One region of the Erwinia sorbitola genome, then DNA from elsewhere that is predicted to be linked to it. Evidence: predicted binding sites of a transcription regulator. Region 1 holds the regulator's gene; each other region holds the start of a gene.
What was found. The regulator LexA, encoded in region 1, represses DNA repair genes until DNA is damaged. The targets are predictions, from matches to a motif close to TNCTGTATGTACATACAGNA.
Positions count from the first base shown of each region.

Region 2: the regulator LexA is predicted to act here: its motif matches at 4,166-4,185, upstream of uvrB (excinuclease ABC subunit UvrB).
Region 3: the regulator LexA is predicted to act here: its motif matches at 4,241-4,260, upstream of GN242_RS22015 (DNA translocase FtsK 4TM domain-containing protein).

Region 1 is NZ_CP046509.1:4,300,867-4,311,922, forward strand. It holds gene dnaB (replicative DNA helicase) at 1-37, opposite strand, end outside; gene GN242_RS19505 (quinone oxidoreductase) at 139-1,119, shown strand; gene pspG (envelope stress response protein PspG) at 1,382-1,615, opposite strand; gene dusA (tRNA dihydrouridine(20/20a) synthase DusA) at 1,773-2,768, opposite strand; gene GN242_RS19520 (glycosyltransferase family 2 protein) at 3,280-4,230, shown strand; gene GN242_RS19525 (conjugal transfer protein TraF) at 4,358-5,608, opposite strand; gene zur (zinc uptake transcriptional repressor Zur) at 6,083-6,592, shown strand; gene GN242_RS19535 (CsbD family protein) at 6,678-6,887, opposite strand; gene dinF (MATE family efflux transporter DinF) at 7,104-8,426, opposite strand; gene lexA (transcriptional repressor LexA) at 8,508-9,116, opposite strand; gene GN242_RS19550 (diacylglycerol kinase) at 9,223-9,591, opposite strand; gene plsB (glycerol-3-phosphate 1-O-acyltransferase PlsB) at 9,719-11,056, shown strand, end outside.
Region 2 is NZ_CP046509.1:3,185,945-3,197,000, forward strand. It holds gene moaA (GTP 3',8-cyclase MoaA) at 1-454, opposite strand, end outside; molybdenum cofactor riboswitch at 445-580, opposite strand; gene GN242_RS14310 (gluconeogenesis factor YvcK family protein) at 746-1,654, shown strand; gene uvrB (excinuclease ABC subunit UvrB) at 2,066-4,090, opposite strand; gene GN242_RS14320 (ABC transporter ATP-binding protein) at 5,000-5,716, shown strand; gene bioD (dethiobiotin synthase) at 5,778-6,446, opposite strand; gene bioC (malonyl-ACP O-methyltransferase BioC) at 6,439-7,197, opposite strand; gene bioF (8-amino-7-oxononanoate synthase) at 7,181-8,332, opposite strand; gene bioB (biotin synthase BioB) at 8,332-9,363, opposite strand; gene bioA (adenosylmethionine--8-amino-7-oxononanoate transaminase) at 9,454-10,743, shown strand; gene curA (NADPH-dependent curcumin/dihydrocurcumin reductase) at 10,831-11,056, shown strand, end outside.
Region 3 is NZ_CP046509.1:3,037,905-3,048,960, forward strand. It holds gene lolA (outer membrane lipoprotein periplasmic chaperone LolA) at 1-575, opposite strand, end outside; gene GN242_RS22015 (DNA translocase FtsK 4TM domain-containing protein) at 772-4,179, opposite strand; gene lrp (leucine-responsive transcriptional regulator Lrp) at 4,299-4,793, opposite strand; gene trxB (thioredoxin-disulfide reductase) at 5,322-6,287, shown strand; gene cydD (heme ABC transporter permease/ATP-binding protein CydD) at 6,435-8,204, shown strand; gene cydC (heme ABC transporter ATP-binding protein/permease CydC) at 8,201-9,937, shown strand; gene aat (leucyl/phenylalanyl-tRNA--protein transferase) at 9,969-10,661, shown strand; gene infA (translation initiation factor IF-1) at 11,021-11,056, shown strand, end outside.

The DNA of each region.
Region 1 (11,056 bases):
TTTCGAAGGATTTGTTGGTGGGTTTATTTCCTGCCATAGTGATGTAATACCAAAAATCTTGTGGGGGGACGCGCAAGTATACCCGTTTGCATGGCTGCCGTCGTCCCCCACATTGCGGCGAAATCCTCAGGAGTGAACATGGCAAAACGTATACAAATTAGCCAGCATGGCGCACCAGAAGTCATGCAGCTGGTCAGCTTTGAACCCGCCGATCCAGCCCCCGGCGAGGTGCAGGTAGAGAATAAAGCGATTGGGATTAATTACATCGATACCTATGTTCGCAGCGGCCTTTATCCGGCTTCGCTTCCTTCCGGGCTGGGGACTGAAGCCGCCGGGATAGTGACGCGCGTTGGCCCGGGCGTGGATGCATTAAAACCGGGTGACCGGGTGGTTTATGCGCAGTCGTCGCTGGGTGCCTACAGTGAAGTCCATAATGTCGCGGTTGAGAAAGTCGCGCTGCTGCCGGACGCGATCTCCTTTGAACAGGCGGCGGCCTCCTTCCTTAAGGGGCTGACGGTACATTATCTGCTGCGTCAGACCTATGTCGTGCAGCCCGATGAGGTGTTTCTGTTCCATGCAGCCGCTGGCGGCGTCGGGCTGATTGCCTGCCAGTGGGCGAAGGCGCTCGGGGCGCACCTGATCGGTACCGTCGGCTCGGCGGAGAAAGCCAGGCTGGCTAAAAATGCCGGGGCCTGGGCAACGATTAATTATCGCGAAGAGGATATCGCCGCACGCGTTAGCGAGCTGACCCACGGTAAGAAACTGCGTGTGGTGTATGACTCGGTTGGGAAAGATACCTGGGAGGCCTCGCTCGACTGTCTGCAACGCCGTGGGCTGATGGTCAGTTTCGGCAATTCATCTGGCCCGGTGACCGGCATCAACCTGGGGATTCTGAACCAGAAAGGCTCGCTGTATGTCACCCGGCCATCTTTAAACGGCTATATCACCACCCGTGAGGCGCTGATCCAGGCAAGTAATGAGCTGTTTTCGCTCATCGCCAGCGGTGCGATTAATGTGGATGTGCCACAGGCACAGAAGTTTGCGCTGGCCGATGCACAGCATGCACACCAGGTGCTGGAAGGTCGGGGTACGCAGGGTTCGAGTTTGTTAATACCCTAATCGCATGTGCGCGCAGCATGCCTTGCCGGCTTTATTCAGCACAAATAATCAGGGCCTCCCGAAGGAGGCCCTTTTTTCTTTCTTTTTATTGTTCGCTCTGAGTGTAGGGTCAGCGGCGATGAATACGTTTTGATTCAGTAAAACCATCCTGGCAGAATTCATAAGTAAAAAATATGTTTAATTGCGAAATTGAGCTTTGCAATTTCCGATGTGTGATCTACTCCGCATTAACCCTGCAAAACATACAGCCAACTCGTTGATATCATCGAGATAACCAAGGTTTATCATCCGCAGAGGACTTGCGGAAAGCGCGATACAGCCAGACGGCAACGACGGCGAGCAGCAGCCACGGCAACAATTTAATAACAACCGCGAACAACCCGCCAACCACCATCACTACGGTAGCAACCAGCAACGCTGCAATAATGCCCAGCAACGAAATACCGGTCAGCAACAGCATCATAAAAAAGCCGATGACAAACAGGATCTCTAACATAAGGGTAAGCTCCAGAATAAGTGACTCTACTGGAGTTATTACAAGAAACGTGCCAGGTGGCGGGGGGATTTAACCGACTGAATTTTAAGAAGAGTCATCACCAGGGCTGTTATCGCCCTGGTGAAATTAATCAAAACCTGGTGAAAATATGACTATATTAAACGCTGGCCGGGACTTTATCCGCGACCAGTAGCAAGGCACTTTCCACTACATCAACGCCTGCACCCGCTTTATGGGCATTTTCACTCAGGTAACGACGCCACTGGCGGGCGCCAGGGATCCCCTGGAACAGCCCCAGCATATGACGGGTCACATGGCCAAGATAGGTGCCTTTTGCCAGCTCACGCTCAATATAGGGGTACATGGCACGCACCACTGCAACCGGATCTGCCATAGGTAGGTGGCTACCGAAGATCGTCTGGTCAACCTGCGCCAGAAGGCCGGGGTTCTGGTAGGCTTCACGCCCCATCATCACGCCGTCCAGATGCTGCAAGTGGATACTGGCTTCCTCCACCGATTTAACCCCCCCGTTAAGCGACAGGGTGAGCTGCGGAAAATCGCGTTTCAGCTGGTAAACACGCTCATAGTCTAGCGGAGGGATTTCGCGGTTCTCTTTCGGGCTAAGACCAGAAAGCCATGCTTTGCGGGCGTGAATAATAAACGTCTCGCAGCCTCCCTGCTCCGCTACGCGCTGAATAAAATCACAAAGAAACTCGTAGCTGTCCTGGTCGTCGATACCAATACGTGTTTTGACCGTCACCGGGATAGACACCACATCGCGCATCGCTTTAATGCAGTCAGCAACCAGTTGAGCTTCTCCCATCAGGCAGGCACCGAAGCGGCCATTCTGTACGCGATCGGACGGGCAGCCAACGTTGAGGTTAACCTCATTGTAGCCGCGCTCTTCCGCCAGTTTCGCACACTGTGCCAGTGCAGCTGGATCGCTGCCGCCCAGCTGGAGCGCTACGGGTTGCTCTTCAGTGCTCCAGGCCAGATAGTCACCTTTGCCATGGATGATGGCGCCGGTTGTCACCATTTCGGTGTATAGCAGCGTCTGTCGTGTCAGCTGACGATGGAAGTAACGGCAGTGACGGTCGGTCCAGTCGAGCATAGGTGCAATGGAGAAGCGGTGTGCAGGTAAATTTTCGGTCATGAAAAGCGCTAACTCTGTATCAGAAAAGGGGTGTCGATATTGTGCTCAATCATAGCATGGCGGGCCGCAGGGTGACAGGATTGCTGATGTACACAGATACCCGATGTAACAAGTTAAGGCTGAACTAACAAAGCGTGTAACGGAAGGAATAATTTCATGTGTAAATCTTACCTTTTATAAATTACTATATAACATAGTTAGGGCAATATATTTTGCTAAAAGTTGACATGTAAGCCGAGTGAGTAATGGAAGCAGCTGATTTAACTCAGACCCTGATAACAGCCATTCAGCATGTGCTGCCGGCATAGAACGATTTCTGGGTAGATTCAGCAACAATTCCAGTTCCCGGTCATAATCTGACAAAACCTAAAACCGCGTGATACGGAGCAAACTGTCCTTAAAAATGTGAATGCTTACAGCGCATCACTATTTTAACAATAAGGAAAAGAGTCACTGAGTCAGCAGTATCCTCAAAAGGCATTTGAGGTTTTTTAAAAAAAGGAAAAAGACCATGAGTCTGATAACTAATCAGTCTTCAATATCACAGGGAAAAGTGCTCTCCATTTTAGTCACTGCGCATAATCTTGAAGATTATATTACTGATTGCATGGAAAGCATTCTCCTGGCTGTCGGTGATTTGTTACCGCTATGTGAAATAATATTGCTTGATGATTCATCTGTTGATCGTACGCCTTCAATGATGATGGCGTTCGCCAATAAAAATAAAAACAGCAGCTATTTTAGAATAAATCTGAAAAAAATTGGTCAGGTGAGAAACTACGGACTTTCATTATGCAGCGCAAGGTACATTACCATGATTGATGGTGACGATATTGTCTGCAAAAACTCACTGAAAGAAATAGTCACGCTGCTTGTGAAGGAGAACCCCGATCTCTATATATGTAAGCTGAAAGAATACCAGGATGCAGCCTCGACTCAAGTCAACTACAGCTTAAGCAGAGCGCAGAAAACGTCATCACATAAAGCCATTAAGACCTTTCTTACCCATAAAAAATTCCAGGCGCATTTAGGCGGTAAAGTAATCAGTCGGAAACTGTTCACAGAATTAAGATTCCCTGATTACACCTGCTATGAAGATGCAGCAACTTTCCCTGAAATCTTGATGAATGCCAGGAGTATTTACGTTGATGAGAATTCATTTTATTTTCATCGGAAAAGAAATGGTTCGTTATCCAACACCATCACCGCAGAGAAGATCTCTTATCTGGCAGCCGCGGTAATCAAGATGGATAGCCTCTTCGGTGAAAAATACCGGATATATACCTCTTGTCATGTCATCGAGTTGCTGAATAAGCATTATGACAAAATTTCCTTAAGCCAGCTTCAGATACTGAAGGGGATTTTAAAAAAATCATCAAAAATGCGATTTATTTTCAACCCGTTTATCAGGTTCAGTTTCAAGAAAAAATATATAAAATTATTATCAAAGAATAAATATTGAACCTCATTCGACACCTGCAATCGGTTTCAGAGCTATCAGCCCCGAATGACTGCACCACCGCCGCCGAATCTTTAAAAAAAGAGGATAACCTTTTATCCGGTTACCCTCTCAAAGATTGATCGCATTATCAGAAGGTAAAGTTTAACTGCGCAACAGCTCCCCAGGTATTGTCTTTCCCCACCATCCCGGCAAGATCCAGATGAACCTTATTAAACGGTGACAGACCAAAACCGCCTGTGAATACGTTGGTGTCATTGGACTTCACATCGGCACGATAACCGGCGCGCAGCTGTAGCCAGTCCAGTAAACGATACTCAGCACCCACTGCGGCATACTGGCTATCATCCTGCGTTTTAAAGCGCTTGGTTGGGGTGAGATCGACGTCCAGAGCCGTTGTCAGGCGTTCGGTATGATATGAAACACCGGAGGTCACCAGCGGGCGGATCTGATAGGTATCCTTATATCCACTGACCTCTTTGGTATCGATATCACGAGAAATCAGGTTCTGCGCACTCAGACCGACCGTCCAGTGTTCACCCAGGTCAGTTGAAGCGCCTGCATCAAGGTTAAATCCGTTGTTGGTGTTCTTATAGTTGCCGTTGGTGAAGTCTGACTTGTCATAGCTGTACACCGAAGCACTGTAGTTATACAGCGTGGTTCTTTGCAGCTTAGGGGTCACGCCCAGTGAAACTGGCTGACCGCCGAAATTAAACTCGTGCGCTACGGCAATCCCCATATCATATACAACCGCTGCACGCCCCAGTCCGGCAGAGGTCAGGCTATTCAACCCTTCGCTGGTCGGAATAACGGTGCCATCAGCGATGCCTTGCAGGTAGTCGATATCACTTTGCGTGACATCTGTGACCACCGAGGCAGTACCGTAAGCTTTAGTGACAAATGCGAAAGGCAGCACTTCATTGGGTACTGTCACCGCAAATGCAGCTCCGGCGTTAGCCCAGGCTTTCTGTCCTTTAATATCACGCAGCTGACCAGCAAGATCGCCAGCCGCGTCCTGAGCACGTGCAATATCCGTTGGGGAGAAGGGGAAGGTGATGTTATCCGCCAGTCCTTTGTAATTGTTGACCGAATCGGTCAGGTCATCCACTTTATCGACCAGCTTTCCCTTATCGCTGATCTGCGCGCCTGCTACAGGCAGTATGATGCTGACGCTATCCTCCGGGCGGGCTTTGGTCATCAACGCCGGGTTAGCCAGTACAGCTGAACCATAGCTGGAAGATGCCACACCTGTTCCCCCCATCGCATCATTTCGGGCATCAAAGTAGTTACCCGCAGCAAACACACTCAATGGAGTAAACAACAGAGCGGGTAATACTACTGGTCGGGAAAATCCGATTAATTTCTTGAATTTATTTGCCATTGACCCCAAACCCACCTTTAAAAAATGAAAAAAGCGAATGCGCAAGAACGCGCATAACCGGATGCCTGAATAATGAACATAAAGGCACCATTTCATTGCTGTGAACTGAGAGAAGATGAGTGGGCTTATCAGGTCATTGCCATTTTATTAATCTGTTATCACGCTAACAGTTGAACGTTTCACATCTGTTTTTTTCAGTGCCAAACGCACATAGCCCTTTGCAAAAGGTAGACACGAACCTTAAGCCCTGCAAATCTGATTAGCCCGGCTGAATAAAAAAATAGTGGCCCTGGTGCCATCAAGACAATGGTGAAATTTTTTTAACCTTCTGCACTTAGCAGCAATACCAGTGAATAATCGAGATTGTCGGGCAGAATTTTGTTGGCCGGGAGTCGCAGGACGGTGAGTTCGGTGTTTTGTTGCAGATGTGATAAAATAACATCCTGAAATTGCCTGAGGAGGGGAACAATGAATATTATTAGCGCTGAAAAAATCCTGTCACAGGCAGAAGCTATCTGTCAGCAGCGCAGCGTGCGCCTGACGCCGCAGCGTTTTGAAGTGCTGCGCCTGATGAGCGAGCAGAATGGAGCTATCAGCGCCTACGATCTGCTGGATTTGCTGCGTGCCTCTGAACCTCAGGCAAAGCCCCCGACTATCTATCGTGCACTGGACTTTCTGCTTGAGCAGGGCTTTATCCATCGCGTTGAGTCCACTAACAGCTATGTGGTCTGCCATCATTTTGAAGAACCGTCTCACACCTCAGCAATGCTGATTTGTGGCCGCTGTGGTTCGGTGACGGAGCAACAAGCCGATGGAGTGGAAGATATTCTGAAATCACTGGCCCTGAAGTCAGGTTTTAAACTGAGTCATAGCGTGATTGAGGCGCATGGATTTTGTCAGCAATGCGGGGAAATTGAAGCCTGTACACATCAGGATGCGTGCCAGCACGATCATAGTGTGCAAAGCAAAAAACGTGGGCGTTAGTATAAATATTTAAGGGAAGGGTTAGAGCTGAGTGGCACTATCCTTGTGCCGGTATAGGAGCAATGTCCTGGCAGGAGCCGCTGTATTACCAGCGGTGGTTGTGACGGGTTTCCCAGTCACTTAGCTCTTTTTCGGCTTGATCTTTTTGATAGCCGTAGCGTTCCTGAATTTTACCTACCAGCTGATCGCGTTTACCTTCAACGACCGTCAGGTCATCATCGGTCAGCTTACCCCATTGTTCTTTCACTTTACCTTTAAACTGTTTCCAGTTACCGCCGGCTTCGTCTTTATTCATAATGTGATTCCTCTACCTTGGGTTAAAACAGCTTCTTTGTCTCAGAATTTGGCTTATTAGCCAGAGAATTATCTGGTGAAGCGCCTGACACAGAGATAATTGTAGTAGAGAAAATGCAATATGACCGCTAACCCCCTGCCCTGACGCTCCAAAACAGATACAAAGTCATTTAAAATCAGCAATTTAATAACTTATCGGCTTACGTAAGCAAATATTTCAGTGAGCAAACCAGCTATCATTACGCCAGTGCCGACGCCAGATAACCCACAGCGTTACCCCTCGTAACAGCAGGAACAGCGTTACTGCCAGCCACAGGCCATGATTACCCAGCCAGGGAACGGAGCACAGCGTAAGACCGAAACCCAGCGCAGCAATGGCCATACTGTTACGCATTTCACTGGCACGGGTGGCACCGATGAACATCCCATCGAGGAGATAGCAGCCTACGCCAGCCAGCGGCATTAACACCTGCCACCACAAATACCGATCGGCAAGCTGGCGTAGCGGTTCCAGAGAGGTCAACAGCGCAACGATATTCTCGCCAAACAGGGCATAAAACAGAGAGAAACCTAACGCCACCACTAACGATTGCCGACAGGCAGCGTGCCACACGTTGAGTAACTGCTTACTATTTTTCGCCCCGTAGGCTTCCCCGGAGCAGGCCTCAACCGCATAAGCAAAGCCATCCAGTGCATAGGCCGTAAAGGTGAGAAACATCAGCAGTACAGCGTTTACTGCTACCACATCATTGCCCAGTCGCGCACCGAAGATGGTCAGCGATGCAAAACAGATTTGCAGCAGTAGTGAGCGCAGCATGATATCGCGGTTTAAACGCAGCAGTCGTCCCACGTCACCGCGCCAGGCTGCCAGCATCAGCCGCAGCGTCAGACCGCGCAGTACCATGACCCGCCACACCAGCAACAGGCCAACGATCAGGCTGATGTATTCAGCAATTGCAGTGGCCGCCGCCGCGCCCTGCACACCCCACTTCAGACCGATAACGAACCACAGGTCGAGCAGAATATTTACCAGGTTGCCCACCACCAGCAGTATCACCGGAGCACGGGCGTACTGCACTCCGAGCAACCAGCCCAGCAGCACAAGGTTAGCCAGCGTTGCCGGAGCACTAAGCCAGCGCACCTGCATAAACAGGGCTGCCTGGTGCAGCACTTCGTCACTGCCGCCGGTCAGGCCCAGTGCGAGGTGAGTTATCGGGGTTTTAAACAAAATAAACACTATTCCGGCCAGCAAGGCCAACAGTAGCGGCTGCATCAGAGCGCGTGCCAGTGCAGATTTATCCCCGGCACCGAATGCCTGCGCCGTCAGCCCGGTTGTACTCATGCGTAAAAACAGCAGCAGCATAAACAGGAAGCTGGTTACAGTTGTTCCAATCGCCACGCCGCCAAGGTACGTGGGACTGTCGAGATGACCGATAACGGCAGTATCCACCAGGCCAAGGAGTGGCACGGTGATATTTGAAAGGATCATTGGCAGCGCCAGCCGCCATAGGCTTTTATCTGCGGGGGTAAGCAGTTTCATCAGAATCCATCAGAGTCGAGCTGATTAGAGATGATATACGCGCCGCAGAAGCAGCGCGCAGGATTTAGCGAGGAGTGACGATTAAATCCAGTTGCCGTTGCGAATAACGCCAACCGCAAGACCTTCAATGGTCAGGGTTTGCTGACGCAGATCGACCACGATAGGTTTGAAATCCGGGTTTTCCGGCAGAAGTTGCACCGTATTTCCCTGCCTTTTCAGGCGTTTTACCGTGACTTCATCGTCAATGCGGGCCACCACGACCTGCCCATTACGCACATCTTCCGTTTTGTGTACTGCCAGCAGATCACCATCCATAATACCGATGTCTTTCATTGACATACCGCTGACACGCAGCAGGAAATCGGCACCGGGTTTAAACAGGTCAGGATCAACCTTATAGTGGCCTTCGATATGTTGTTCTGCCAGCAGAGGCTCACCAGCGGCTACCCGACCAATCAGCGGAAGACCTTCTTCTTCTTCCATCATCAGGCGGATACCGCGAGAGGCACCTGAAACGATCTCAATCACGCCTTTACGCGCCAAGGCTTTCAGATGCTCTTCAGCAGCATTCGGGGAACGGAAACCGAGCTGCGCGGCGATCTCTGCACGAGTCGGTGGCATACCGGTTTGATTAATGTGGTCGCGAATCAGATCATAGACCTGCTGCTGCCTTGCCGTAAGTGCTTTCATCCCGCCCCCTGGTTGTTTATACAGTCGACTGTGAGTATATACAGGTATTTAGACATTTAAAACCTAAACTTGGGCGAAAGGCTGTTTGTAGTGAATTTTAGAAAACTCATCGCAAATATGGCACTAAGAGCATGATCCAGACGAAGATTGCCAGCAATATAGTTAACAGCACGGCAGCAGAGCCCATATCTTTCGCTCGACCTGAAAGCGGATGAAGTTCGCTGCCAATGCGGTCAACCACCGCTTCAATGGCGCTGTTGATAATTTCGACGACAATCACCATTACCACTGAGCCAATCAATAGCACCCGGGTGATGGCATCAACATCCAGCCAGCAGGCGACGATAACCGCCACTATTGCCGCGATGGCTTCCTGGCGAAATGCCGCTTCATGCTGCCAGGCAGCAAGGATGCCTTTCCAAGAATATCCGGCCGCTTTTATGATTCGTGTCAGTCCGGTGACATTATTTGCCATAATCAGGGAACCCTTTGAGAAGTTTAACGTCAATGAGTGGAACTACAGGTTTTTTAACACCACAGATTCTGTTAGCGCTTTCTGGTATGCTTGCGGCGCTTTGCTAACAAGAGGCTTCATGTTGTCTATGTCAGGTTGGCGTAATCTATATTATAACTTATTGAATCTTCCAGTTAAATTACTGGTAAAGAGTAAAGCAATCCCGGCTGAACCGGTTGCCGAACTCGGGCTCGATACTTCGCGCCCTATTATGTATGTGCTGCCTTATGATTCAAAGGCCGATCTCCTTGCTCTGCGTGAGCAGTGTCGCAAACAAGAACTGCCCGATCCGCTGGAACCACTGGAGATCGACGGTACGGTGTTGCCACGCCATGTGTTTATTCATGATGGCCCGCGCGTGTTCCCGTATTTTGTTCCGAATCTCGAATCGGTCAAGCTGTTCCATGAGTATCTCGACCTGCACCGCAATCATCCTGACCTGGATGTGCAGATGGTGCCGGTATCAGTGATGTTTGGTCGCGCACCTGGCCGTGAGGTACAGGGTGACAATCAACCGCATCTGCGCATGCTAAACGGCATCCAGAAGTTCTTTGCCGTCATCTGGCTGGGCCGCGATAGCTTTGTTCGCTTCTCGCCAATGGTGTCGCTGCGCCATATGGCCACCGAGCACGGTACGGACAAGATCATTGCTCAAAAGCTGGCACGCGTGGCACGTATGCACTTTGCCCGCCAGCGTCTTGCCGCTGTTGGCCCGCGTCTGCCGGTTCGCCAGGATCTGTTTAATAAGCTGTTAAAGTCCAAGGCGATTGCTAAAGCCGTGGAGGACGAAGCGCGCAGTAAAAAAATCTCCCATGAAAAAGCACAGCAGAATGCCGTTGAGCTGATGGAAGAGATTGCCGCCGACTTCTCCTACGAAGCGATTCGTCTGACTGACCGCATCATGGGCTGGACGTGGAGCAAGCTGTACCAGGGGATTAACGTCAACGGCGGTGAGCGCGTGCGCCAGCTGGCACAGGACGGTCATGAGATTGTCTATGTTCCCTGCCATCGCAGCCATATGGACTACCTGTTGCTCTCCTATGTCCTCTATCACCAGGGCCTTGTACCGCCGCATATTGCTGCCGGTATCAACCTGAATTTCTGGCCAGCCGGCCCGATCTTCCGTCGCCTGGGCGCCTTCTTTATTCGTCGTACCTTCAAGGGCAATAAGCTCTACTCCACTGTGTTCCGTGAATACCTGGGTGAACTGTTCACTCGTGGTTATTCCGTTGAGTACTTTGTGGAAGGAGGACGTTCACGTACCGGTCGCCTGCTGGATCCAAAAACCGGTACGCTGTCGATGACCATTCAGGCCATGCTGCGCGGCGGTAACCGCCCTATCACTCTGGTACCTATCTATATTGGTTACGAGCACGTGATGGAAGTGGGCACTTACGCCAAAGAGCTGCGTGGTGCGACCAAAGAG
Region 2 (11,056 bases), 1.1 Mb from region 1:
CAAACGCAGCGTCAATGCCGCGCATCACTTCATGAAATTTATCCTGCCCGGTAATGGCGTGAAACTGGCGGGCATCCAGACTGTCAACGCTGACGTTAAGCGCCGTCAAACCGGCAGCACGCCACTGCGCGATATCGCGTTGCAGGCGATATCCGTTGGTGGTGAGTGCTATCTGGCGAATTGAGGGGTTGTCGCGGACTGCGGCGATAATCTCGGTGAAATCACGGCGCATCGAAGGTTCGCCGCCGGTCAGGCGCACTTTTTCCGTGCCCGCAGCAGCAAAGGCCCGGGTAACGCGGCGGATTTCATCCAGCGAAAGGAAGCTTTTATTCTGCGCCCCCTGCGGTTTATAGCCGTCAGGCAGGCAGTAATTACAACGGAAGTTGCATACGTCAGTAATCGACAGGCGCAGGTAATAAAACCTGCGCGCAAAGTTATCAGTAAATTGTGGCACCTGTGACACCTTTCCAAATAGGGAGATGCAGTCATTTCTTTCTGCACCCTGGCAACTCAACGGTTGCGGCCAGGACACCATATCCTCAAGGACACAGGTATCAGGGCTTAAGTGTGATCTACCGAACATCGGTAAAGCGTGATGGTTGAAATGTTAACGCTAATGCCCCAGGGTTACCAGCACGATATTTCGTTGTATATAATGATATATAACGTATTTTCCCGGCACTTTCGTTGTCGTTTAGCGTAAAATAGCGCTTATAAATAATTAGTATTGATGATGATGGATACGATGCGAAATCGCACTTTAGCTGACCTCGACCGCGTGGTCGCATTAGGGGGAGGACACGGTCTTGGCCGTGTGATGTCTGCCCTTTCACCTCTTGGCTCACGCCTGACCGGAATTGTTACCACCACCGATAACGGTGGCTCCACCGGGCGCATCCGCCGCTCGGAAGGGGGCATCGCCTGGGGCGATATGCGTAACTGCCTGAATCAACTGATTGCCGAACCCAGCGTGGCCTCAGCTATGTTTGAGTATCGTTTTGCCGGGAACGGCGAACTGGCGGGACATAACCTGGGCAATCTGATGCTGAAAGCGCTCGATCACCTCAGCGTCAGGCCTTTTGAAGCTATTAACCTGATCCGTAATTTGCTGAAAGTGGATGCTTTTCTCATCCCGATGTCTGAGCAGCCGGTCGATCTGGTGGCGCTGGATGGTGATGGCCATTTAATTTACGGCGAAACGGAGATTGACCAGATGGCGCAGCCACCGCAGGAGCTGATGCTCTCCCCGGCAGTGAGCGCCACGCGTGAAGCCGTGGAGGCGATTGGCGAAGCGGATCTGATTCTGATTGGGCCAGGCAGTTTTTACACCAGCCTGATGCCGGTGCTGCTGCTGCCGGAAATAGCTCAGGCCCTGCGGCGTACTCCAGCCACCATGGTGTTTATTGGCAATCTCGGTAAAGAACTTAGCCCGGCTGCGGCAAAGCTGACGGTGGCGGATAAGCTGGTGATGATGGAAAAAGCGATAGGCAAGCGGGTCATTGATGCGCTGGTGCTGGGGCCAAAGGTCGACAGCAGCCAGCTGGACGGGCGCCTGGTGATTCAGGAGCCATTGGAGGCCGGTGATATTCCGTATCGCCATGACCGCCAGCTGTTGCGTCAGGCGCTGGAGCATGCGGTGCAGGCGATGGTGTAAGTGTGCAGCAACGGGTCAGGCGTGCCTGACCCCTACGGAAACGATATCCGGCAGCATAATTGCGGGGGGCGATTCATACCACGCAACGGGTCAGGCGTGCCTGACCCCTACCAGAAACGATATCCGGCGGCATAATTGCGGGGGCGATTCATACCACGCAACGGGTCAGGCGTGCCTGACCCCTACCGGAAACGATATCCGGCGGCATAATTGCGGGGGGCGATTCATACCACGCAACGGGTCAGGCGTGCCTGCCCCCTACCAGAAACGATATCCGGCGGCATAATTGCGGGGGCGATTCATACCACGCAACGGGTCAGGCGTGCCTGACCCCTACGGAAACGATATCCGGCAGCATAATTGCGGGGGTGCGATTCTACGTAGGGGCGAGGCATGCCTCGTCCGGCCTTGTTACGATGCCGCGATAAACAGCTCGCGCACCTGATGCAGCTGATCGCGCACCTGAGCAGCCTCTTCAAACTCCAGATTCTGCGCATGTTTCTGCATCTGAGCCTCCAGCTGGTGGATACGTTTTTGCAGCCCCTGCGGTGACAGGTCGATATGTTCTGCATCATCTTCCACAATGCTGCGCCCTTTCATGCTGCGCACCTTCGCTTTGTTTTTCGCCAGCCCCTGGCCCAGCTCCAGAATATCGGCAATTTTCTTATTCAGGCCCTGCGGAACAATACCGTGCTCCAGGTTGTACTGCTCCTGCTTTTCACGGCGGCGTTCAGTTTCACCAATTGCGCGCGCCATGGAAGGGGTGATCTTATCGCCGTAAAGAATCGCCTTACCGTTAAGGTTACGCGCCGCACGTCCAATGGTCTGGATCAGCGAGCGTTCAGAACGCAGGAAGCCCTCTTTATCCGCATCAAGGATCGCCACCAGCGACACTTCCGGCATATCCAGCCCCTCACGCAGCAGGTTGATGCCTACCAGCACATCAAACTTACCGAGGCGCAGGTCGCGGATAATTTCCACGCGTTCCACGGTATCGATATCTGAGTGCAGGTAACGCACCCGCTCGCCGTGCTCTTCCAGATATTCGGTAAGATCCTCGGCCATACGCTTGGTCAGTACCGTCACCAGCACACGTTCGTTTATCACCACGCGTTTGCGAATTTCAGACAGCAAATCGTCCACCTGCGTACCGACAGGACGTACTTCAATGGTCGGATCCAGCAGGCCGGTCGGACGCACCACCTGATCCACCACGTCACCGCCCGATTTCTCCAGCTCATAGTTACCCGGAGTAGCCGAAACATAGATCGTCTGCGGTGCCAGCGCTTCGAACTCTTCAAACTTCATCGGGCGGTTATCCAGCGCCGACGGCAGACGGAAACCGTACTCGACCAGCGTCTCTTTACGCGCCCTGTCACCCCGGTACATACCGCCGATCTGCGGAATGGTAACGTGGGATTCATCGATCACCAGCAGGCCATCGGCCGGCAGGTAATCAAACAGCGTCGGCGGCGCCTCGCCCGGGCCACGGCCAGAAAGATAGCGTGAATAGTTTTCAATGCCGGAGCAGTAACCCAGCTCGTTCATCATCTCCAGGTCAAACTGGGTGCGCTGGCTGAGGCGCTGCTCTTCCAGCAGTTTATTGTTCGCCAGCAGCACCTGCTTACGCTCGGCCAGTTCGACTTTAATCTCTTCCATCGCCTGTAAAATACGCTCACGCGGTGTGACGTAGTGGGTTTTCGGGTAGATGGTATAACGCGGGATCACCGACTCAATCTGCCCGGTCAGCGGGTCAAAAATCGACAGGCGCTCAACCTCTTCATCAAACAGTTCAACGCGCAGCGCGTAGTCATCAGATTCTGCCGGGAAAATATCAATCACTTCGCCACGTACGCGGAATGTACCGCGCTGGAAAGCCTGATCGTTACGGGTATATTGCAGCTCCGCCAGACGACGCAGAATCGCGCGCTGGTCAATAACCATTCCACGCGTAAGATGCAGCATCATCTTGAGATAGAGATCGGGATCGCCCAGGCCGTAAATCGCTGAAACCGAGGCCACCACGATCACATCGCGCCGTTCGAGCAGCGCCTTGGTAGCAGAAAGACGCATCTGCTCAATATGTTCGTTTACCGACGCGTCTTTTTCGATAAAGGTATCAGAACTGGGAACATAAGCCTCAGGCTGATAATAATCGTAGTAAGAGACAAAATACTCGACCGCATTATCGGGAAAAAACTCTTTCATCTCGCCGTAGAGCTGCGCCGCCAGCGTCTTATTCGGTGCCAGCACCATCGTTGGCCGGTTGAGATCGGCAATCACATTGGCAACGGTAAAGGTTTTTCCCGATCCGGTTACCCCGAGCAGCGTCTGATGCGCCAGTCCATCTTCCAGCCCCTCTTCCAGACGGCGAATTGCTTCCGGCTGATCGCCAGAGGGTTTGAAATCGGAGTTGAGTTTAAAAGCTTTGGTCATGAAGGCTACCTGATGAAGATGTGCGCGAACCGGACTCTAATTCTACTCCGACATGACGATTTTGCCAGAAAAAAAGACTGGATAAAATTACAGTTGTTTTTCATACTGTTCCAACTAATAGCAGAGCTGCACTTTTGCACCCCGTTGCGCAAACGTATGCGAAAAGTTCCTTAAAGGCTTATCCCCAGATCCTTTGGGTTTTTAACATTTGTCAAGCGCCCCCCGGTAAAACCTCCGGCAGATCAAGTCTGGATATTCCTCCGTATTGATTTTAACTAACATATTGATTTAAATTAATATTAACAACAAGCCGAGTTTCGCACCAACCCGTACGTAAGCCGCGCCCCGTCTCGCCTGGCGTAAGTTTTCAGACGTTAATGCACAAGGTTATCCACAGGAATGGTGGATAACTGTTTTCAGCGCCTGACCTGTCTGATGTGTATAAATCGTCCCCACGCTCACTTCCCGCTGCCAAATATTTTTTTTTGCTTTTTTTTCGTGGCGAAAAGCCCCCGGTTACGCCCCACAAAGGGTGAGTTATGCACCGTTTGTACACGTTTCTAACCTGCCATCCTGCCGGGAAATTTTTAGCGCTGCCATTTTACATGGCAGCTGCACCATGGATGATTCACCTGCGGCACTGGCCCGGTGCAGCCTGCTATTTGCCATCGGCAACTGTTTAGCGGCGCTGACCAATAGAAGGCACAGATGTTATGAGTTTGTGGATTTCTGGCCTTTTTCCGAACTGGCCTGCTATTTGCAAGATAACTACCACTGCCTCACGCTTTCATAACACCAGAGCAAGAAGCACAAAAACGAGGGTGCTTTACAGCGCCGGACTGTTTGCCAGACGACATAGAGCGTAAGCAATACAGATGCGATCGATAACTGTCTGGAGGAGTGTGTCAGATGCTTAGTTTACGTTCTATTAATCAATTTTATGGGCAAAACCACATTCTGTGGGATGTCGACCTGGATTTACCGCCCGGCACCTGCACCGGCATCATCGGCCAGCCAGGGATGGGGAAGACCACGCTGGTAAACTGCATTATGGGGCACCTGCCTATTAACAGTGGATCAATGGTTTGGCAGGAAGATAACGGCCCGCCGCAGGATTTGCTATTGCAGCCGGTGGAAAAACGCGCATCGCTGGGTATTGGCTATGTACCGCAGGGCCGCCATATATTCTCGCAGATGAGCGTCGAGGAAAACCTGCAAATCGCCCTGCTGGCGGGAGCCGGAATGGAACGCCATCGCGCCATACCTGCGATGGTTTACGATCTGTTTCCGGCGCTCTACTCCCTGCGTCATCAGCGCAGCGGCGAGCTGCCAATCAGTCAGCAGCAACAGCTGGCGCTGGCGCGTGCTCTGGTTCTGCAACCAAAGCTGCTGATTCTGGATGAACCGACGGAGGGAATGTCACCCTGGCTGGAAGAGGAGATGGGGAATCTGATTCATCGTCTGAATCATGACTTCGGCATGACCATTTTGCTGCTGGAACAGCGCCTGTCATTTATACGCCGCGTGGCGGACTATTTCCTGCTGCTGCACCGCGGGCGCAATGTCGCCCATGGCAAAGTTGCTCAGTTGGATGAAAGCATGGTGAATACATGGTTAACGGTGTGAAAACAGCTACGCCTGCTCTCTACAAGCTTTTAGTGCAAGTAGAGAGCAGGCGCTGTGCCGGTCATGGCAGGGTGATATACCGCCCTGAATCATCTCTATCTTTGCTGGTCAGATGTGGGATCTCCCCCAGCAACGGTGCATTAATACGCTGTGTCAGCGTCGTCAGATATTCCTGATGTCGTTTGCCCGGCGGTTGAACGCCGTTAGCAATCCATCCCGCCAGCGGTAAACCGGCAGACTCTATCGCCAGCGCAGTCAGCAGCGCGTGGTTGATGCATCCCAGTTTGATTCCCACCACCAGAATGACCGGCAGCTGCTCCTGCTGTACCCAGTCGGCAAAGGTCAGCACCTCTGAGAGCGGCGTAAACCAGCCACCCGCACCTTCTGTTAACACCCATTCAGCCTGTTGCGACACCGCTTCCAGCCCGGCAGAGAGCTGCTGTGCCGTTATGGGCCGCTGTTCAGCTGCGCTGATAATATGCGGCGAAGTCGGCTCGACAAATGCCAGTGGATTCACTGTCTCGTAAGGCAGCCTGACCGCGCTGTAGCGCTGTAGCGCCAGCGCATCTTCATTGCGGATACCGTCCGGGGTGATCTCACAGCCGGAGGCCACTGGCTTATAACCCGCGCAGCGATATCCCGCTGCCTGTGCCGCCTGTAACAGCGCGCAGCTGGCGACGGTTTTTCCCACTTCAGTATCCGTTCCGGTCACAAACCAGCGCTTAGTCACTCTCTATTACTCCTGAAACCAGTTGATAACTGAGCAGGCAGCCACGCGCATCGCGTTGCCACATCTGTTCCAGCCGTTGCAGCTCACCGCGGCTCAGTGCCCGCGCTTCGCGCCCCTGATGCAGATGGGTAGCACCTATGCCTTTTAACGATCGCAGCAGCGTAAGCACATCCGGAAATGCCAGCGTCAGCGTATAAGGCGTCAGCGTCAGAGCGATCCCTGCCGCCGCCTGTTCGATCATCTCCAGGCTGGCGAATCGATTGAGCGGCGCAGTTCGCCCGAGCGACTGCCAGGCTTGCTCAACCTCAACCAGGGAGCCGGCCAGCAGCGTGGAAAACAGCACCTGTCCGCCCGGCTTTGTCACCCGCCGCAGCTCGCGCAGCGCCTGGGGTAAATCACTGCACCACTGAATCGCCAGATTGCTCCAGCAGCGGTCGAAGCTGGCATCGGCAAATGGCAGAGCCTCAATATCTCCCGCCTGGTAATAGTCAGCAACCTGACCGCTGGCCGCCTGCTGAAGCATTTTCTCCGACAGATCGAGCGCGGTCACCTCGTGCCCGGCGGTACGCCAGCGCTGGCTGAACCAGCCGGTGCCGCATCCCGCATCCAGTACCCGCAGCCCATGACCGGGGCGTGCCAGCGCCATCAGCCGCTCCCCGCACTGACGCTGTAGCCGGGCGTGCTGGTTATAGCTCTGTGCGGCGCGACCAAAGGCTGCCGCCACCGCCTGTTTGTCAACGGTTTGCAGCATGTAACGCCTCCAGAAGCCGATCAATATCGCTGATACGATGAGCCGCGCTCAGGGTGATGCGCAGCCGTGAGGTGCCCGGCGGCACGGTCGGGGGGCGAATAGCCGTTACCCAGCAGCCCTGCTCCCGCAGCCGCTGCGACAGCATCAGCGCCGCCTGTTCGTCACCAACCATCAGGGGTTGAATGGCGCTGTCCGACGCCCCCAGCGACCAGGGCAGGGTTTCCGCCTGCTGACGGAAGTAGTGAATATTGGCTGTCAGCTGCTCCCGCAGGCCATCGCCCTGGCGGATACAGTCCAGAGCAGCCCGGATAGCACAGGCCTGCGCCGGTGGCATGGCGGTGCTGTAGATCAGATGGCGGGCAAACTGCAACAGATACTCTGCGGTGTCGTCGTTACACAGTAGCGCCGCGCCGCTGACGCCAAACGCTTTGCCAAAGGTGACGATCAGCAGTTCCGGCTTAACCCGTTGCTGCCAGCAGCTGCCCCGCCCCTGTTCACCGCAAACGCCCACCCCATGGGCATCATCCACCAGCAGCCAGCCGCCCTGTAACTGTGAGAGCCTGTGCAGCTCCGCCAGCGGTGCCCGATCGCCATCCATGCTGAAGATACCTTCGGTGACCACCAGCGTTTCGCCACTCTTGTTTCCGGCCAGTAGCGTCGCCAGCGACGCAGGCTGATTATGCGCAAAACGGCGCAGCGTTGCCGGACTAAGAGTGGCGGCTTCCAGCAGTGAAGCGTGGCACAGTTTATCGGCGAGAATACGGTCATCTTTCGCCATCATCGCGGCAATAACCGCCTGATTTGCCGCAAACCCGGAGATAAACAACAGACTGCGGTCGTAGCCCAGCCAGTCCGCCAGCTCGCTTTCCAGCTCTGCCTGCGGCGTACGATAACCGGTAACATGCGCCGATCCACCCGCGCCAACGCCGTAGTGCGCTGCGCCCTGCTGCCAGGCATCGATAATGCGGGCATCGTGACTCAGCCCGAGGTAATCATTGCCAGAGAAATGAGTAAAATCCTGCCCCGCCACGCGCAGGCTGCGCGCGTCACCCTGCTCGCTGAGATGGCGCTGGCGATACTGCCCGCTGGTGCGGCGAGCGATGAGCGCCTGTGCGATTCGTTGTGACCAGCTCATTACACCGCCGCGTTGTAGAACAGGTCGGTATCGGCACTCATCAACTGAGCTGTCAGCGCCTGCTGCTGTTCATTATCGCCCGCTTCCGTTTCGCTATGCTGCGGGTTCAGCCCCAGCTTGCGGAACAGGATGCGATCGGTGTCCTCTTCCGGGTTTGGTGTGGTCAGCAGCTTGCAGCCGTAGAAAATGGAGTTAGCCCCGGCCATAAAACACATCGCCTGAGTCTGTTCGCTCATCTGCTCACGTCCGGCGGAGAGGCGCACATGGGAACGCGGCATCATAATGCGCGCAACCGCAATGGTGCGGACAAAGTCGAAAGGATCAACATCATCGTTATCCGCCAGCGGCGTGCCTTTGACTTTGACCAGCATATTGATCGGCACACTTTCCGGCGGCGTCGGCAAATTAGCTAACTGCACCAGCAGCCCGGCACGGTCGCTGACCGTTTCCCCCAGCCCGACTATGCCGCCGGAACAGACTTTGATACCGGCATCGCGCACTTTACCCAGCGTATCCAGCCGCTCCTGATAGCTGCGAGTGGTGATGATGCTGCCGTAAAATTCCGGCGAGGTATCCAGGTTGTGATTATAAAAATCCAGCCCGGCATGGGCCAGTCGCTGCGCCTGTTGATCGTTGAGCGTACCAAGGGTCATGCAGGTTTCCATTCCCATGGCTTTCACCCCCTGCACCATCTGTTCAAGATAAGGCATATCGCGTTCATGGGGATTTTTCCACGCGGCTCCCATGCAGAAACGTCCGGATCCGGCTGCTTTCGCTTTGCGTGCTGAACTCAGCACCTCCTCCACCTCCATCAGACGCTCGGATGCCAGCCCGGTCTTATAGCGTGAGCTTTGTGGACAGTATTTGCAGTCTTCCGGGCAGGCCCCGGTTTTGATCGACAGCAGCGTACTGACCTGCACCTGACGCGGGTCGAAATGCTGGCGATGTATCTGCTGCGCCTCAAACATCAGTTCGAGAAAAGGCTTATCAAACAGCGCCTGCGCCTGAGAGAGTGTCCAACGTGTTGCCATTGCTTGCTCCAAAAAAAGTCTGTCATTTGTCTTTACGGCCTGGTTATACTTGTAAACTAAATTTTTTATTTTTGGTTTACAAGTGATTTTATGACACCTGACGATCTCGCTTTTGACCGTGACCATATCTGGCACCCTTACACCTCCATGAGTCAGCCGCTTCCCTGCTATCCAGTGGTGGCTGCGGCGGGTACCTCCCTTCAGCTGGCGGATAGCCGTCAGCTGGTAGACGGTATGTCCTCATGGTGGGCTGCGATCCACGGCTACAATCATCCGCGCCTGAATCAGGCGTTACAGGCGCAGATGGCGGAGATGTCCCATGTGATGTTTGGCGGCATCACTCACCCGGCGGCAGTAGCGCTGTGCCGCCGCCTGGTGGCGATGACCCCATCGCAGCTGGAATGTGTATTCCTCGCCGATTCAGGATCGGTAGCCGTTGAAGTGTCGATGAAAATGGCATTGCAGTACTGGCAGGCGAAAGGTGAAAAGCGTCAACGTTTCCTCACCCTGCGCAATGGCTATCACGGTGATACTTTTGCCGCGATGTCAGTGTGCGACCCGCAAAACTCGATGCACAGCCTGTATCAGGGCTATTTGCCGGAGCATCTGTTCGCTCCTGCCCCACCGCGTTTCGATCAGCCCTGGCAAGAACAGGACGCCGACGCGCTCGAACAGCTGATCGTTGAGCATCATCAGCAGCTGGCGGCGGTGATCCTCGAACCAATCGTGCAGGGGGCTGGCGGGATGCGCTTTTACCATCCGCGCTATCTGCACCGGGTACGCGAACTGTGTGACCGTTATCAGCTACTGCTGATTGCCGATGAGATCGCCACCGGGTTTGGTCGCACCGGCAGACTGTTTGCCTGCGAACATGCGGCTATCAGCCCGGATATTCTCTGCGTGGGTAAAGCTCTGACCGGTGGCACCATGACACTATCTGCCACCCTGACTACCCGCACGGTGGCTGACACTATCAGTAACGGCGCGGCGGGGTGTTTTATGCATGGCCCAACGTTTATGGGTAATCCGCTGGCCTGCGCCGTCGCGGCGGAGAGCCTCGCCATCCTGCAAGAGAACCACTGGCAGACACAGGTGATGGACATTGAGCGACAGCTGCATACGGCATTAATGCCGTTGAGCTCACAGCCTGAAGTAGCTGACGTACGGGTACTGGGGGCGATTGGGGTGGTGGAGACGCACAGGCCGGTGAATATGGCGGCGATGCAGGCGTTCTTTGTTGAACAGGGCGTGTGGATACGCCCCTTCGGGCGGCTGATTTATCTGATGCCCCCCTATGTCATTAGCCCACAGGCGCTGGCAAGGTTAACCGATGCAGTAAGTGCAGCCGTAGCACATCCAGCCCTGTTTAATTCTCAGTAATGAAGGCTGTCTCCAGGCAGCGGCAGGCTTGATGGGCTACGCTTTTACCAGGTTTTGCGCGGCTTACTGCCGCAAAAAGGAGCTAATATGCCACAAGACAAACATACCAATCGTCGGCTGCTGCTGGCATCCCGCCCGCACGGCGCGCCAACTGAAGCGAATTTCCGCCTGGAATCACAGCACGTTCCTGAACCTGCCGCCGGACAGGTGCTGCTGCGTACCGTCTGGCTGTCTCTTGATCCTTACATGCGCGGGCGTATGAGCGATGCCCCTTCCTATGTCCCTCCGGTCGCCATCAATGAGGTGATGTGTG
Region 3 (11,056 bases), 1.3 Mb from region 1:
GGAGTGAACTTGAACTTATCGGCGCTGATACTACCGTTTTGCTGGCTCTTCAGCGTATAGCTGCTGCGCTGTCCGTCCTGCTCAACCGCGCTAAACTGGTTGATGGTTCCGTTGGGTGCCACGTTGATGGTGAACTGCTTCAGATTACCATCGGCATTTTTAGGCGTCAGTGAGAAATCGTCACCTTTCTGAGCAATATTATACTGTTTCCAGTCACTCGACTGGTTACGGGCAATCAGCATAAATGGCGTATTGCTGGTGGCATCTTTCAACCAGCTGGCGCTGACCTGCTCGACAAATGGGTTATAGAACCAGAGTGTTTTACCATCAGAAATCAGGGTACTTTCATCCGGCGCAGTCATATGCCAGTTGAACAGATTCGGGCGCTGAACCCACATTTCCCCTTCCCCGTCCTGTACAGAAGCGCCGCTGCTGTCGGTCACCTTTTGATTAAAGGTGGCATGGAAGCTTTTCACCTTATCAAGGCGCTGTTGTAAATCGCCGGAAGCATCAGCCCAGGCAGCAACAGAAGAAAAAGCAGCCAGCACACAGCAGGAAATCATTAATTTTTTCATTACGGCATCCTTATTGAAACTCTTGTATCCCGTTTCGGGTTAAGCGTGACGTGGATAACTTTAGCCAGGTGCTGATAACAACAACAGGAGAAAAAACCTAATTCCCCCTGGCCGCATCATGCAAATATTGGGGCTGCTATCAGGAATTCAACGGGCCAGGCAATGCCTGGCCCTTGGGTCGTTATCTCTGCAATTTTTAACGCTCGTGCGGTGGTGGTGCCAGCACCTCACGATTACCGTTATGCCCCGGTGACGAGACAATCCCCTGCGCTTCCATCTGTTCAATGATACGCGCAGCACGGTTATAGCCAATACGGAACTGCCGCTGAACACCGGAAATAGAGGCCCGGCGCTTGTCGACCACAAACTCTACAGCCTGATCGAACAGCTGATCCAGCTCTTCATCGCCATCTACACCACCCGCGCCGGACTCAGAGTCTTCACCGCCGCTCAGGATGCCCTCTTTATACTGAGGTCGTTCACGCGCTTTCCAGTCTTTAACTACCGCATGCACTTCCTGGTCACGTACAAATGCGCCATGCACACGAACCGGTATGGATGAGTTCGGTGCCAGATAGAGCATATCCCCCATGCCCAGCAGCGATTCTGCGCCACTCTGATCGAGGATGGTGCGGGAGTCAATTTTGCTGGATACCGTAAAGGCAATACGCGTCGGGATGTTAGCCTTAATCAGACCGGTAATCACATCAACCGATGGCCGCTGCGTTGCCAGCACCAGGTGAATACCTGCCGCACGTGCTTTCTGTGCCAGGCGGGCGATCAACTCTTCAACCTTTTTACCCACCGTCATGATCAGATCGGCAAATTCATCCACCATCACCACGATATAAGGCTCTTTTTCCAGAACCGGTGGCGTCATCTCCATGCTATCGGTTGGCTTCCAGAACGGATCGGGGATTGGCCGCCCCATTGCCTCAGCCATATCTACTTTTTCGTTATAACCCGCAATATTACGCACGCCCAGAGCTGACATCAGCTTATAGCGGCGCTCCATCTCCACCACGCACCAGCGAAGCGCATTAGCCGCATCTTTCATGTCGGTGACCACATCGGTTAACAGATGTGGAATTCCTTCGTACACTGACAGCTCAAGCATTTTCGGGTCGATCATAATAAAGCGCACTTCTTTCGGCGTGGCTTTATAAAGAATACTGAGGATCATGGCATTCACGCCCACCGATTTACCGGAACCGGTAGTACCGGCAACCAGCAGGTGAGGCATTTTGCCTAAATCGGCGACAACCGGATCCCCGGAAATATCTTTCCCCAACACAATCGACAAAGGTGACGGGTTATCACGGAATGCTGGACAGTCCAGCACTTCACGCAGATATACCGTCTGACGGTTAAGATTAGGCAGTTCCAGCCCGACATACGGGCGGCCTGGAATGACTTCCACCACACGCACGGCTACTGCTGACAGTGAACGAGCCAGATCGCGTGAGAGGTTGGAGATACGCGCCGCTTTAACCCCCGGTGCCAGATCGAGTTCAAACCGTGTAATGACCGGGCCTGGTGAATACCCCACGACTTCCGCCTTAACACGATAGTCGGCCAGACGTGCTTCGATCAGACGCGCAGTCTGTTCCAGTGCAAACTGGTCTACCGGCTCAGTTTCGGCTGGCGGCGATGCTAACAGATCGAGCGTTGGCAATGGAGTCGTCGGTTTATAAGTTGGACGTTCATCGCGCATCAGGAACGGGTGAATCAGACTGTCCATATCCGGTTCCTGCGGCCTGACTGGCTGCGTTACTGGAGCAGGAGTGACAGGAGCCGCTGCGGGCTGCCAGGCAGGCGCGGCAGGCTGCACAACAGGTGCCGGTGCAGGAGCGGGCGTCTGCACTGCTTCAGGCTGTTGCCACTGCGACTGCACCGGAGCAGCAGGTTCTGCCTCAGGAGCTGCCGACAGGGTGAATAGCGGCTCTACAGGGCCATCATCCACCAGGTCGTCCATCGGTGAGAAATCAAATGCGCCGGATGTGTCGAGCGTAAAGGCCGGAAGAGGGGTTTGTGCTTCAGACGCATAACGCTGTTGCTGCTGTTCCGCAAACTGACGGGCAAGCGCTGCCTGTTGCAACGCCTCTTCATCTTCGGGAGCAAATTCTTCTCCGTAGCGCTGCTGTTCACGCGCCAGGAATGCTTCGCGCAGCTGGGCCTGCTCTGCTTCATCCTGTTCATCCGGCGACGCAGCCTGCCAGGAAGTGTTATCAGGCACTGCTGCAATTTCAGGTTGGCGCATCTCTTGCTCTTTAGCTTTTTCTTCCGCCATACGCTGAGAAGGTAGCTTAATACCGTAGGAGGCCAGTTCGCGACGGGTAGGCAATTTAACCGGGTTCGGGCGCGGCAGCTCAGGGCCAATCCCCTGCTTAACCTGCGGATTGAGATCGTCACCGCTGGTTGCCGTAAAGCCCGGCATAAACGGCGTGTTACTACTGGCAGAGTGAGCGACAGCACCAATAGCAGCACCAGTCGCGGCAGCTGCTACAGAAGCAGGATGCGATGCATGTTGGGTAGAGAAATCAAACGGTGATGTTGATGCATTCTGCCAGTTGCCCATCTTAGGGCCATCATCATCAATTGTATGATCCGGGGCTGGTGTTTCAGCTTCCGCCGGAACTTCGAAGCGATACAGCGAGGGCTGCGGCGGTGCTACCGGAGTGGAAACCTGAACATCGGCAGGTGCGGCATGCTCCTGAACCGGCGCTGTGACCGGAGCAGCAGGTGCGGCAGGTGCGGCAGGTGCAACAGCAGCAGGCTGCGAGGCAGGAGCTGAAGGAGTGACGCTGACTGAGGGTTTAGCCAGCAGCGGGTCACCCTGTTCTTCTTCATCATCTTCCGCATACAAAGGCTGGGGTTTGGTTAGCAGCACGTCGTCGCTGTCGTCAGTACGCGTCTGCGCACTACGTTTCGCCACCGGCTCTTCAACTTCATCATCGTAGTCATCTTCATGCCACTGTTCATCGGCACGTGAGCGGTTGCTGGCAAAAGTCAGAACGCCCATCACCACTCCACCAATTTTTTCAGCGATGGTAAGCCAGGACCAGCCGGTATAGAGAGTCAGCCCGGCAGCCCAAATACACAGCAACGTCAGTGTGCCGCCTGGCCCGCTAAAGTACGGAGCCATTGCACTGCTTAACAGGCTGCCGATCACCCCGCCAGAGGCGAAGTACCAGATATCATCAGCATTCAGTGCGGCAAGACCACATGAGGTTACCACCAGCGCCAGCACGCCAATCAGACGCAGGGCGACAGCAAAGTAATCGATGTATTCCTGGAAATGGCGGCGGCTGAAGGTGATCCAACAAAGACCTAATATTACCGGGGGAAGGGCGTAAGCCATCACGCCAAAAATAAAGAATAGCGTATCTGCCAGCCACGCGCCCACCCCACCACCGAGGTTGTGAATAGGTTCGTGCCAGGCGGTTTGTGACCAACTGGGATCGGACGGATTGAAGCTCACCAGTGCCACCATCAGATAGATGGCGAAAAGAGCAACAACAATTAATAACGCTTCCAGCAGGCGACGCCCGCTGCTCAACGGTTCTAATGAAACGTCTTTATCTTCTGTGTATTCCTGGCTCAAGAGTACTCTCCAGGTGCCTGTAAACTATGGAGGCAACAGCGCCGGGCATGCCCGGCGCTGAACCTGTATGAATTCACAGGAGTGTACCGAAAACTAACAGGTTTTGCACCTGCCCTGTGTTACCGAGTTTTAATCACTAACCGGTTACTTTGTTTCACTTCTTCCATCACTACGTAGGTACGGGTATCGTTCACACCCGGCAGACGCAGCAAGGTTTCACCAAGCAACTTGCGGTACGCAGACATATCCGGCACACGCGTTTTCAGCAGATAGTCAAAATCACCGGAAACAAGGTGACACTCTTGAGTTTCCTCAAGTTTTTGTACAGCGGCGTTAAATTGCTCAAACACATCCGGCGCACCACGATTCAGAGTAATCTCAACGAATACCAGCAGTGACGCATCCAGATAATGCGGGTTTAACTGCGCGGTATATCCGAGAATAAAGCCCTGACGCTCCAGACGACGAACACGTTCCAGGCATGGCGTTGGTGATAAGCCTACGCGCTTGGAAAGCTCGACGTTCGAAATTCGCCCATCCTTTTGCAGTTCATTCAGGATATTGCGGTCAATTCTATCGAGGTCTTTACCCGGCCGTTTTTTATTGTCTACCATTATTATTGTCTCTCTTAAATTCCTTCCCTTTACCCGCCATACCCTGAACGACTTAATGTAACAGGGTTGATCTAAGTGAAGACATTGAGCCTGTGACGTTGTTAAACGCCCTATCTGCATGACGCATGTTGTCTGTCCACACCATGCGTCATTCCAAATAACAGGCTAAGTATATCGGGCAATAAGTGCAAAATTCGGGATGAAACCCTGCTATGCACGACCAGATACACCCTGCTCCCCATAATGTTTTCGCAAAAGCGCAGCCGATTGTCAAAGCAAAACAAACAAAATCAGTACAACATGCCAAAGTGAATGCTGTCTGTCTGTTTTTTAATGACAATTTAGCCGCTTAAAATGCCCGTACGTCAGCAAAATGCAGCTTTTTTCAGCAGTACTGTCTCCTGCCCTCACTGTTGATTGATGAAACCTTTTTCATTAATTGTTAACAAAATCGCAGAACGCTTTTTTTGCCTCGCCAAATTCCCTACAATCCAGAGATAGGTTCGCCAGTTAATTAATGAGGGTTTCATGGGTACGGCTAAACACAGTAAATTACTGATTCTGGGTTCAGGACCGGCAGGCTATACCGCCGCCGTGTACGCAGCCCGCGCTAACCTGAACCCGGTGTTAATCACCGGTCTGGAAAAAGGCGGTCAGTTGACCACCACCACAGACGTGGAAAACTGGCCTGGCGATGCTAACGAGCTTACCGGGCCACTGCTGATGGAGCGTATGCACGAACATGCGGTGAAATTTAACACCGAGATCATCTTCGACCATATCCACAGTGTTGATCTGCAAAACCGTCCATTCCGCCTGACCGGCGATGAAGGCGAGTACACCGCAGATGCACTGATCATCGCTACAGGAGCTTCAGCACGTTACCTGGGGCTGCCGTCTGAAGAGGCGTTCAAAGGTCGTGGGGTCTCAGCCTGCGCCACCTGTGACGGTTTCTTCTACCGTAATCAGAAGGTCGCGGTGATTGGCGGGGGCAACACCGCAGTGGAAGAGGCACTTTATCTGGCAAATATCGCAGCCGAAGTGCACCTGATCCACCGCCGTGACAGCTTCCGTGCGGAAAAAATTCTGATTGATCGTCTGAATGAGAAGGTCAAAAATGGCAATATCGTGCTGCATACTGACCACACGCTGGATGAAGTGCTGGGCGATCAGATGGGCGTCAGCTCTCTCCGCCTGCGTTCAACCAAAGACGATCAGACCAAAACGCTGGACGTCGCGGGCCTGTTTGTTGCCATCGGCCACAGCCCTAACACCGCAATTTTCAACGGTCAGTTAGCGCTGGAAAATGGCTATATCAAAGTGCAGTCCGGTATTCAGGGGAATGCTACCCAGACCAGCATCCCAGGTGTCTTCGCCGCAGGCGATGTGATGGATCATATCTATCGCCAGGCGATTACCTCTGCCGGAACCGGCTGTATGGCCGCTCTGGATGCCGAGCGCTATCTGGATGGTTTAGTTAAAAATAATAAGTAAGTTGTTAAAACTCTGAGCTAATATTGCCAAAGGCGACGTACAACTGTCGCCTTTTCACCCTCCGCATTGTAACATTGCCACGCTTGACACCAATCTTCCAGGGGCCTTTGCCTCTCTACTGTTTACGTCAGGGCAATCCGGCAACAGATGAATAAAACACGACAACAACAACTCACCCGCTGGCTGAAAAGTCAGAGTGTGCATGGCCATCGCTGGCTACGCCTCTCATTCCTGCTGGGCACCTTAAGCGCTCTGCTTATCCTCGCTCAGGCCTGGTTTCTGGCCTCGCTGCTTCAGGCGCTGCTGGTAGATCACCAACCCCGGGACAGTCAGCTACTGCATTTCATTCTGCTGCTTGCCTGCTTTGCTGCACGTGCCCTTCTGGCATGGCTGCGCGAAAAAATCGGCTTCAAAACCGGTCAGGCTATTCGTCAGACTTTGCGCCACCAGGTGCTGAACCGTCTGTCAGATCTCGGCCCGGCCTGGATTCAGGGTAAACCTGCCGGCAGTTGGGCTACGCTTTTGCTGGAACAGATTGAAGAGATGCAGGATTACTATTCGCGCTATCTGCCACAGATGATGCTGGCCGGCGTCATCCCGCTGCTGGTGCTGATCCTGCTGTTCCCGGTTAACTGGGCTGCATCGTTGATCCTGCTGGCGACTGCGCCATTAATTCCGCTATTTATGGCGATGGTTGGCATGGGAGCTGCCGATGCTAACCGCCGTAACTTCCAGGCGCTGGCGCGTCTGAGCGGTCAGTTCCTCGATCGCCTGCGCGGGCTGGAAACACTACGTCTTTTCCACCGCGCTACGGCTGAAACTGCCTCAATTGCCGAAGCATCCGATCAGTTTCGTCAGCGTACAATGGAAGTGCTGCGAATGGCATTCCTGTCATCGGCAGTACTTGAGTTCTTCGCATCCATCTCGATTGCGCTGATCGCTGTTTATTTTGGTTTCTCTTATCTCGGCGTCTTTGACTTCGGCCACTACAGCGGCCCGGTTACGCTGTTTGCCGGGTTCCTTGTATTGATACTCGCCCCTGAATTTTACCAACCGCTGCGCGACCTCGGTACTTACTACCATGCCAAGGCACAGGCAATTGGCGCTGCGGATGCGTTGCAAACCTTCCTTGAGGAGAGCGAAACCGCTTCTGTTGAGCGTGGCTCCCTGACGCCGGAGCTGGGTGAGGGTTTCAGCCTCGTGGCTCAGGATCTGGTGATCGCTACGGCCGACGGCACCACGCTTGCCGGCCCGCTGAATTTCACTTTAGAACCAGGAAAGCGCGTAGCGCTGGTCGGGCAGAGTGGCGCCGGTAAAACATCCCTGATGAATGTGCTGCTGGGCTACCTGCCCTACCGGGGTTCTTTGCTGATTAACGGTATCGAACTGCGTGATATTGCTCTGCCGCACTGGCAGCAACAGCTGGCATGGGTGGGGCAAAACCCGCACCTTCCAGCCGGAACAATCAGGGAAAATATTCTGCTGAGTGGTAATAACGATGAAGCGCGCCTGCAACAGGTGCTGGAGCTGGCGGGAGTGAATGAATTCCTGCCACGGCTTCCTGCGGGTCTGGACAGTGAAACGGGCGACCAGAGTAGCGGCCTTTCGGTTGGTCAGGCACAGCGTATTGCTGTCGCGCGCGCCCTGATGAAACCGTGCAAACTACTGCTGCTGGATGAGCCAGACGCCAGTCTTGATGCCCATAGCGAGCAGCACGTTAACCACGCACTGTTACAGGCCTCTCATAATCAAAGCACGCTGCTGATCACCCACCAGCTCGACCGTCTCGATCAGTGGGATGAAATCTGGCTGATGCGTAAAGGTGAAATTGTTCAGACTGGTCGCTATGAAGAGCTGGCTCATCAGCCGGGGCCGTTTGCCGACCTGATGGCCCAGCGAGGAGGATCGCTCGAATGAAAAGCCTGCTGCCGTTTTTAAAACTCTATCGCCGCCATATTGTGCGATTGCTTGCCGGTATTCTACTGGCAGTAGTGACGCTGCTGGCGAGCATCGGTCTGCTGACGCTGTCCGGATGGTTCCTCGCCGCCACCTCACTGGCGGGTGTTGCTGGAATCTACTCCTTCAACTATATGCTGCCTGCTGCCGGAGTACGCGGCGCGGCCATCAGCCGTACCGCTGCGCGCTATCTGGAGCGTCTGGTCAGCCACGACACCACCTTCCGCGTTCTGCAACATCTGCGGGTATTCACCTTCAGTAAGCTGCTGCCGCTCTCCCCTGCCGGAATTGCCCGTTTTCGCGAGGGGGAGTTGCTCAACCGTCTTGTCGCCGATGTAGATACGCTGGATCATCTCTATCTGCGCGTGATTTCTCCGCTGGCTGGCGCGCTGGCAGTGATTGCCGTGGTAACCGTGGGCCTCAGCTGGCTGGATAGCAGCCTGGCACTGACGCTTGGCGCACTGATGCTGTTAACGCTGCTCGTGATACCGCCGGTGTTTTACCGCGCCGGACTGCCGGTTGGCGCTGATTTAACCCGCCTGCGAGGCGAGTATCGCAGCACTCTGACACGCTGGCTTCAGGGGCAGGCAGAGTTAAGCCTTTACGGGGCCGCCAGCAAGTTCCGTCGCGGTATGGACGCCACTGAACAGGCGTGGCTCGCCGCGCAACAGCGCCAGGCCAGCCTGACCGGGATGTCTCAGGGCCTGGTTATGCTGATGGGTGGTATCGCCGTTACGCTGCTGCTGTGGCTGAGTGCTGCTGGCATCGGGGGCGATCCCTACCCCGGTGCCTATATAGCGCTCTTTGTCTTTTGTGCACTGGCAGCTTTTGAAGCGCTCGCTCCGGTCGGAACCGCATTCCAGCATCTCGGCCACGTGATGGCCTCCGCCAGTCGTGTTTCGCAGATTATTGAACAGCGTCCGGCCGTCAGTTTCCCGGCAGCGAGTGCAGCATCGCAATCGCACCCTACAGGCGCATCTATTACCATCAAAGATGTGAGCTTCCGCTACGGTGATGGCCCATGCGCCATTGATGGATTGACGCTTGAGATTGGCGCGGGCGAACATATCGCCCTGCTTGGCCGTACCGGCTGTGGCAAGTCTACTCTGCTGCAACTCCTGACCCGTGCCTGGGATCCGCAGCAGGGCACCATCCAGCTGAACGGTCAGCCGCTGGCTAACTGGAGCGAGGCCGATCTGCGCGCCCGCACCTGCGTAGTGACTCAGCGTGTGCATCTGTTTAGCGCCAGCCTGCGGGATAACCTGCTGCTGGCAGCGCCAGGTAGCCACGATGGGCATCTGTGTGACGCGCTACGCCAGGTCGGTTTGGAGAAGCTGCTGGATAACGATCAGGGACTGAACGCCTGGCTGGGTGAAGGGGGTCGCCAGCTTTCTGGTGGTGAACTGCGTCGCCTGGGCCTGGCGCGTGCGATATTGCACGGCGGCGACCTGATGCTTCTTGATGAGCCAACCGAAGGACTGGATGCTGAAACCGAGCAGCAGATCCTCGCGCTGTTGCGTCAGGTGGCTGGGGGGAAAACCCTGATTATGGTGACTCACCGTCTGCGCGGTCTGGCATATTTCGATCGAATTTGTGTTATGGACAATGGCCAGGTTATCGAACAGGGAAATCATCAGGAATTAGTCTCAAAACGGGGCCGATACTGGACATTTCTGCAACGCTTTGCGCTATAGTCATTAGCTCTCGTGTTATTGAGACCGCCCGATGCGCCTGATACAACTTTCACGTGAATCTCTTAATTTCCCGCCGCCAGAAATGGCGCTGCGGGAACCGAATGGTCTGCTGGCTATGGGAGGCGACCTCAGCCCTCAGCGGCTGCTTAACGCCTATCATCGGGGTATCTTTCCGTGGTTCTCACCCGGCGATCCTATTCTCTGGTGGTCACCCGATCCGCGCGCGGTTCTGCTACCGGAAAACTTCCATCTCAGCCGGAGCATGAAGCGCTTCCATCAAAAATCACCTTATCAGGTCACCCTGAATCAGGGGTTTCAACAGGTGATCGAAGGCTGTGCCAGCGATCGTCAGGAAGGCACCTGGATCACCAATGAGGTGAAACGAGCCTGGCAGAAGCTACATGAAATGGGTCATGCGCACTCCGTAGAGGTATGGCGCGCCGGTGAACTGGTGGGCGGGATGTACGGACTGGAACTGGGGCAGATATTCTGCGGTGAGTCGATGTTCAGCCGTAGTGAAAACGCCTCAAAAACGGCGCTGCTGGTTTTCAGCAATTACTTTCAGCAGCAGGGCGGTAAGCTGATTGACTGCCAGGTGTTAAATCCTCACACCTTCTCTCTGGGCGCGCAGGAGATCCCTCGCGTTGACTACCTGCACTATGTCCATTCCCTCGCAAATCAGCCACTTTCGGCTGACTGCTGGCTGCCGGGCCAGCTTTTTTAATGCGATCTTTCGATGTTTTCCACGCAACGCCGTGAGAACAGTGATATAATATGCGCGTTTGGTATGTCGTCCGCCTTTCACCGGTACAAGATGGTGATGCGGAATACCAGGCTGGGAATCTCAACGCACCTTTTCAGAACTGTTTTAATCGTGCGACTAAAGCATATTTAAACAGATTCTTAGCCCGCTGTTCCCCCACGCTGACGTCATTGACTCCAGATTTTTTCGTAATCCGTCTGCGCCAGGTGTGCGTGTGAGGGGTTGATGTGGATGAATTCATCCGCAATTCTTTACTTAATACGTGAAATTCGGCATTATCTTGCCGGTTCAAAACTAAGGTAGTCCACCTAGAGGATTCGATGGCCAAAGAAGACAATATTGAAATGCAGGGTACC